2 regions of the Streptomyces sp. FXJ1.172 genome follow, and region 1 is predicted to be linked to the other one. Evidence: predicted binding sites of a transcription regulator. Region 1 holds the regulator's gene; the other holds the start of a gene.
What was found. The regulator HspR, encoded in region 1, represses chaperone genes until heat shock. The targets are predictions, from matches to a motif close to TTGAGNNNNNNNNNCTCAA.
Positions count from the first base shown of each region.

Region 2: lon (endopeptidase La) is a predicted target of HspR. The motif match lies at 1,608-1,626, and genes of this name have one in related genera.

Region 1 covers NZ_CP119133.2:4,693,929-4,697,333, forward strand. The annotation lists gene A6P39_RS20900 (sugar ABC transporter substrate-binding protein) at 99-1,205, opposite strand; gene A6P39_RS20905 (heat shock protein transcriptional repressor HspR) at 1,483-1,932, opposite strand; gene dnaJ (molecular chaperone DnaJ) at 1,938-3,110, opposite strand; gene grpE (nucleotide exchange factor GrpE) at 3,147-3,405, opposite strand, start outside.
Region 2 covers NZ_CP119133.2:3,586,614-3,590,018, reverse strand. The annotation lists gene A6P39_RS15790 (spermidine synthase) at 1-504, opposite strand, end outside; gene A6P39_RS15785 (rhomboid-like protein) at 737-1,522, shown strand; gene lon (endopeptidase La) at 1,649-3,405, shown strand, end outside.

The DNA of each region.
Region 1 (3,405 bases):
GTCCGCAACACGGCTCTCCCCGAAGGAGCGGCCACGGAGGCCTGTTGTGCCCGGGTATGACCCAGGCTCCGCCTCTCCCCTTTGCAGGAAGCTGCGGTCTACTTCAAGCCAATCGCCGCGCACGCGATCTTGTACTTGGCGGTGCAGATGTCACCCACCGTGTAGATGCCGTCGGCGATGACCGTGGCCTTGATGTTGCCCTTGGTCAGCGCGGTCGGCTGGATCAGCTTGGCCGGGATGCTCTTGGTGGTGGGGCTGTCGACCTTGTCCTGGGTGAGGGCGTCGAACTGGATGTCCTTGCCCTGGATCCTGGCGACGGCCATCTGGGCCGCGGCCTGGGCCTCGTCCGGGTAGGCCTTGTAGACGCTCATGTACTGCTCGCCGGCCACGACCCGCTGGACACCCTCCAGCGAGGCGTCCTGGCCGGTGATCGGGGGCAGCGTGGTGACGCCTGCCGCCTTCAGGGCCTTGATGACGCCCCCGGCCATGTCGTCGTTGGCGGAGTAGACGCCCGCGATGTTGTTCTTGCCGATCTGGGCGATCGCCTTGGCCATGTTGGCCTCGGCGTTCTCCGGCTTCCAGTCGGTGGTGTCGTACGACGCGGCGATCGTCACCTTGCCGTTCAGCTCGGAGAGCGCGCCCTCCTTGAACTGCTTGGCGTTCGGGTCGGTGGGCGAGCCGTTCATCATGACGATCTTGTTCGAGGTGTCGGCGTTCGAGCCGAGGGCCTCCAGCAGGGTGCGGCCCTGCACCTCGCCGACCAGCTCGTTGTCGAAGGAGACATAGGCATCGATCGGGCCCTCGGCGAGCCGGTCGTAGGCGATGACCGGAATGCCCGCGTCCTTGGCCTTCTTCACCGCGTCGGCGATCGCGTGCGAGTCGACCGCGTCGAGCAGGATGACGTCGACCTTGTCGTCGATCATCTTCTGCAGCTGCTCGGCCTGTCTGGAGGCGTCCGCGTCGGCGTTGGCGTACTCGACCTTGCCGTGCTTCTTGGTGAGGTCGGCGACCTGGGACTTGATGATGGGGTAGTCGAACCTGTCGTAGCGGGTGTTCGTCTTCTCCGGCAGCAGCAGGCCCACGGTGACGTCGTCGCCCTTGCTCGGGCTCGCGCTCGCGCCGTCCCCCGTCGCGTTCAGCACGCCGCAGCCGGCGAGCGAGAGGGTCATCGTGGACGCGGCCACGGATATGGCGATACGGCGCATGCGAGAGCTCACTTCAAGTGCGTTCCGGACGTGGGGGCTGCTATACGACCCAGGTGTCTGAAAAGACAACGCTCAGGCCACACCCGGCGTCAAGCGGAACTACTTAACGAGTGCGCAACAGCACGCTCCGCTGTACCTGTGAAGAAGGAACGGAATCACCTTCAAACGCTCTTTACGGACCCTCCATTCAAGGGGAGTTCACGGAACGGCATGAGCCGGCAAAGAAAAGGGGCCCGGAAACCGGGCCCCTTTTGCGGTACTTGAGTACGGCTGCGCGTCAGTCGCGCTGCTGCCTCTTCGGCCGCCACACCACCAGCGCGCTGGTCTGCTGGACCTCCTGGTACGGGACCAGGTCGCGGCGGTAGGAGGCGTGGACGGCGGCCTCGCGCTGCTGCATCGCGGCCGCCGCGCCGTCCAGGGCCGCCTCCAGCTCCGCGACGCGGGACTGGAGCGCGGCGACCTGGTTCTCCAGTTCGATGATGCGCTTGATGCCCGCCAGGTTGATGCCCTCGTCCTGCGACAACTGCTGGACGGTGCGCAGCAGTTCGATGTCGCGGGCCGAGTAGCGGCGGCCCCGCCCGGCGGTCCGGTCCGGGGAGACCAGACCCAGGCGGTCGTACTGGCGCAGCGTCTGCGGGTGGAGTCCGGAGAGCTGGGCCGCCACCGAGATGACGTAGACCGGGGTCTCCTCGGTCAGTTCATACGGGTTACGTCGACGGCCGTCCATCTCTCTCAGTCTCCCTTCGCCGCCTCGAACAGCTCCGCCCGCGGGTCCTCGTCCGCGGTCGCCTCGCGATACGCCTCCAATGCGTCACGAGCCTTCCCCGACAGGTCCTTGGGAACACGCACCTCGACGGTGACCAGCAGATCGCCGCGGGTGCCGTCCTTGCGGACCGCGCCCTTGCCCCGGGCGCGCATGGTGCGCCCGTTGGGCGTGCCGGGCGGCAGCTTCAGGGTGACGGGCGGGCCGCCGAGTGTCGGCACCCGCACCTCGCCGCCGAGGGCGGCCTCGGGATACGTGACCGGCACGGTGACCGTGAGGTTGTCGCCCTTGCGCCCGAACACCGGGTGCTCGCCGACGTGCACGACCACGTACAGGTCGCCCGCCGGTCCGCCCCGCTCGCCGGGCGCGCCCTTGCCGCGCAGCCGGATCCGCTGCCCGTCGGTCACCCCGGCCGGGATGCGGACCTGCATCGTCCGCGAGGACTTCGCACGGCCGCTGCCCTTGCACTCCATGCAGGGGTGCTCGGCGATCAGGCCGCGGCCCTTGCAGTCGGGGCAGGGGTCGGTCAGCGAGAAACCGCCGCCCGAGCCCCGCGCCACCTGGCCGGTGCCGACGCAGGTCGGGCACACGCGCGGTGTGCCGTTCTTGTCGCCGGTGCCCGAGCAGGCCTTACAGGGCGCCTGGGAGGACATCCGCAGCGGCACCGTGGCGCCCTCGATGGCCTCCGTGAAGCTCAGCGTGACCTCGGACTCGATGTCCTGGCCGCGCCGGGGCTGGGTCCGCGTGCCCGTGGCACCGCCACGGTTGAACAGGCCCCCGAAGACGTCACCTATCCCGCCGCCGAAGCCCCCTCCGGCCTGGGTGTTCCCGCCGCCTCCGAAGAGGTCGCCCAGGTCGAAGTTGAAGGAGCCGCCGGCGCCCGGCCCGGGGCGGAAGCCGCCGTTGCCGAACAGGGCACGCGCTTCGTCGTACTCCTTGCGCTTCTTGGGGTCGCCGAGGACGTCGTTCGCCTCGGAGATCTCCTTGAAGCGCTCCTCGGCCTTGGTGTTGCCCTTGTTGGCGTCCGGGTGGAACTCGCGGGCGAGCTTCCGGTACGCCTTCTTGATCTCGGCCTCGGTGGCGTCCTTGGGGACGCCGAGGACCTTGTAGTAGTCCTTCTCGATGAAGTCCTTGGTGCTCATCCCCGACGTCCCTCCTTCCTGGCTCCGGTGATCAGGTCAGCCCTCCTCCGGGCCACCGTTCTCCTTGTTGTCGGCGGCACCGGCCTGCTTCGCCTCGGTCTTGTCCTCGGCGCCCTCGGCCTTGACGGTCTGCGCGCCGGGCTGCGGCTCGGCGACGGCCACCCGCGCGGGGCGGATGGTGCGCTCGCCGATGCGGTAGCCGGGCTGCAGGATCGCCACGCAGGTCGTCTCGGTGACGTCCGGCGCGTAGCTGTGCATCAGGGCCTCGTGGATCGTCGGGTCGAAGGGCTCGCCC
Region 2 (3,405 bases), 1.1 Mb from region 1:
GGCGAGTCCGGCCGGAGCGTACAGTCCGGTGTTGCCGTCCGTGACGGTCCAGCCGGGTCCGTTGTCGATGTCCAGGCACAACGCGTCGAACGTGTCCGAAGTCTCATGGACGTAGCTCACGAGATCATCCCGCACGACCTGTGTGCGCGGATCACCGAGCGCCCCGGCGGACAGCTCCGCCAGCGGTCCGTCCCGGTGCCAGTCGATGACGGCGGGTTCCCGTTCCACGACGGTGATCCTTCCCCAGCGTGGATCCGCCGCGGCGTGTGCGAGCGAGAATCCCACCCCCAGGCCGCCGATCAGCACCGCGGGGCCCGGCCGGCCGTCCAGCGCGTCGTACGCCGCGTCGATCAGCAGCCGTTCCGAGCGGCCGTCGGAAGTGTCCATCAGGAAACACCCGTTGGCGATGATCTGGAGCAGTGCGCCGTGCCTGCGCAGCACCACCTCGCCGTACGGGCCGTCGCGCCGGTCGAGGACCACGGGAGCGTCGTGGGCGGCAGTCATGCTCCCATCCTGCTTGAACACGCCTTGTCGTTCACGGGAATTACGGATGGCGAGGGGGCCGGCATGGTGCGATGTACCCGTTCGTGCGATGCCGGGCGGTGGGTGTGCGGCGAGGTGCGGACGCCGCCCCAGCGTGAGAGGTTGCTGTGAATCGGCTCTCGCGTGGCGTCGGTCATAGACACGCGGACCTTCGAGCCCCAAGGGTGGGGCGCGACGGAAGGAGCGCCTCATCGTGGAACGGACCGCGACGGGCCCTGTGGCGGCCGCGTCCCCGCCCCCCGCGGGCACGCCCCTGTCCGACGGCACCGCCGCCGTGTTCCCGGCCCTGCTGGACGGCATGCCCCGCCAGCGCGGCGCCACGGCTCCCGCTCCCGTCCCCCTCGAGGTCCGCCCGCTCCCGCTCGGCGCCCGGTTGTGGCGGCTGCTGCCCACCCCGGCCGGCACACCCTTCACCTTCGCCTACGCGGCGGTCCTGGCCCTCACCTCCGCCCTCGCGGCCGTGGCCGCCCCCCAGCTGATGAACGTGCTCTACCAGAACTCCAGCACGGACGTGTCCCACCTGGTGCGCATGCCCGCGCAGGTGCTGCTGGCGAGCGCGCTGTGGATCGCGGGCGGGATCTTCTCGCCGTACACGGCCGCCTTCGTGCTGGTGCTCACCGCGCTGGAGCGGCGCATAGGCGGGGCGCGGGCGGCCTGTGTGTTCCTGGCCGGACACGTCCTGGCCACGCTCGCGACCGAGATCCCGGTGGGCCTCGCCGTCCTGTTCGGCCACCTTCCCGCCAGCTCGCTGCACCGCCTCGACTACGGCATCAGCTTCGGCGTGGCCGCGAGCATCGGCGCCCTGGCGGGCCTGCTCGGCCCCTGGCTGCGCTGGCCCCTGCTGACCGTGGTGGGCGGCCTGCTGCTGAGCGACCTGGCCGAGTTCGTGGACCCGATGACGGACTGGGGCCACCTGATCGCGCTCACCATAGGAGTGGCGAGCTGGCGCTTCGTGCGCCGCTGGGCGCGCGCCGCCTGACCCCTCCACCTGCGGAGGTCTCTGCGTCACCCCCTGATCGCTCACAGCGAACAGACCCGGGGAACACCAGCCCCATGCCCAGAGGTTGAGTCGGCATAGCTCAAGTTGACTGCCGAAGGGGAGATCATGGCTGCTGAGTCCACGGCGTTCACGCTTGTCCTGCCCGTGCTGCCGCTCGACGACGAGGTCGTGCTGCCCGGCATGGTGGTTCCGCTGGACCTGAGCGACACCGAGGTGCGAGCCGCGGTGGAGGCCGCACAGGCCGCCGCCCGGTCCGCGCCCGGAAAGCCCACGGTGCTGCTGGTGCCGCGCGTCGACGGCACGTACGCCAAGACCGGTGTGCTCGGCACGGTCGAGCAGGTCGGCCGGCTGGCCGACGGTGACCCGGGGGCTCTGATCCGCGGCCGCAGCCGGGTGCGGATCGGCGCCGGCACCACCGGCCCGGGCGCCGCCCTGTGGGTCGAGGGCGCCCGGATCGAGGAGAGCGTGCCCGAGCCGCTGCCGGGTCAGGTCGCGGACCTCGTCAAGGAGTACAAGGCGCTGGCCAGCACCTGGCTGAAGAAGCGCGGCGCCTGGCAGGTCGTGGACCGCGTCCAGGCCATCGAGGACGTCTCCGCGCTCGCCGACAACTCCGGCTACTCACCGTTCCTCACCATCGAACAGAAGGTCGAGCTGCTGGAGACCGCCGACCCGGTGGTCCGGCTCAGGCTCGCCACGCAGCAGCTGCGTGACCACCTCGCCGAGCAGGACGTGGCCGAGACCATCGCCAAGGACGTCCAGGAGGGCGTCGACAAGCAGCAGCGCGAGTTCCTGCTGCGCCGCCAGCTCGAGGCCGTCCGCAAGGAACTGCGCGAGCTGAACGGCGAGCAGGACGGCGAGGAGCCCGACGACTACCGCGCCCGCGTCGAGGCCGCCGACCTGCCCGAGAAGGTCCGCGAGGCCGCGCTCAAGGAGGTCGACAAGCTGGAGCGGTCCAGCGACCAGTCGCCGGAGGGCTCCTGGATCCGCACCTGGCTGGACACCGTCCTGGAGATGCCGTGGAACGAGCGCACCGAGGATGCGTACGACATCCAGGGCGCCAAGGCGGTCCTGGACGCCGAGCACGCGGGCCTTCAGGACGTGAAGGAGCGCATCACCGAGTACCTGGCCGTGCGCAAGCGGCGCGGTGAGCGGGGCCTCGGCGTCATCGGCGGGCGGCGCGGCGGTGCCGTACTGGCCCTCGTCGGCCCGCCCGGCGTCGGCAAGACCTCGCTCGGCGAGTCCGTCGCGCACGCGATGGGCCGCAAGTTCGTCCGCGTCGCCCTCGGCGGCGTCCGTGACGAGGCCGAGGTCCGCGGCCACCGGCGTACGTACGTCGGTGCGCTGCCCGGCCGGATCGTGCGTGCGATCAAGGAGGCCGGTTCCATGAACCCGGTCGTCCTGCTGGACGAGATCGACAAGGTGGGCTCCGACTTCCGCGGCGACCCGGCCGCGGCCCTGCTCGAAGTCCTCGACCCGGCGCAGAACCACACCTTCCGGGACCACTACCTGGAAGTCGAGCTGGACCTGTCCGACGTCGTCTTCCTCGCCACCGCCAACGTCCTGGAAGCAATCCCGGAGGCCCTCGCCGACCGTATGGAGATTGTGCGACTGGACGGATACACCGAGGACGAGAAGGTCGTCATCGCCCGTGACCACCTGCTCCCGCGCCAGCTGGAGCGGGCCGGTCTGAACAAGGACGAGGTCACGATCGACGAGGGCGCCCTGCGCAGGCTCGCCGGCGAGTACACCCGTGAGGCGGGCGTGCGCACCCTGGAGCGGTCCATCGCGCGGCTGCTGCGCAAGGTCGCGGCCCAGCACGAACTCGGCGAGCGGGAGCTGCCGTTCACCGTCCGGGACGAGGA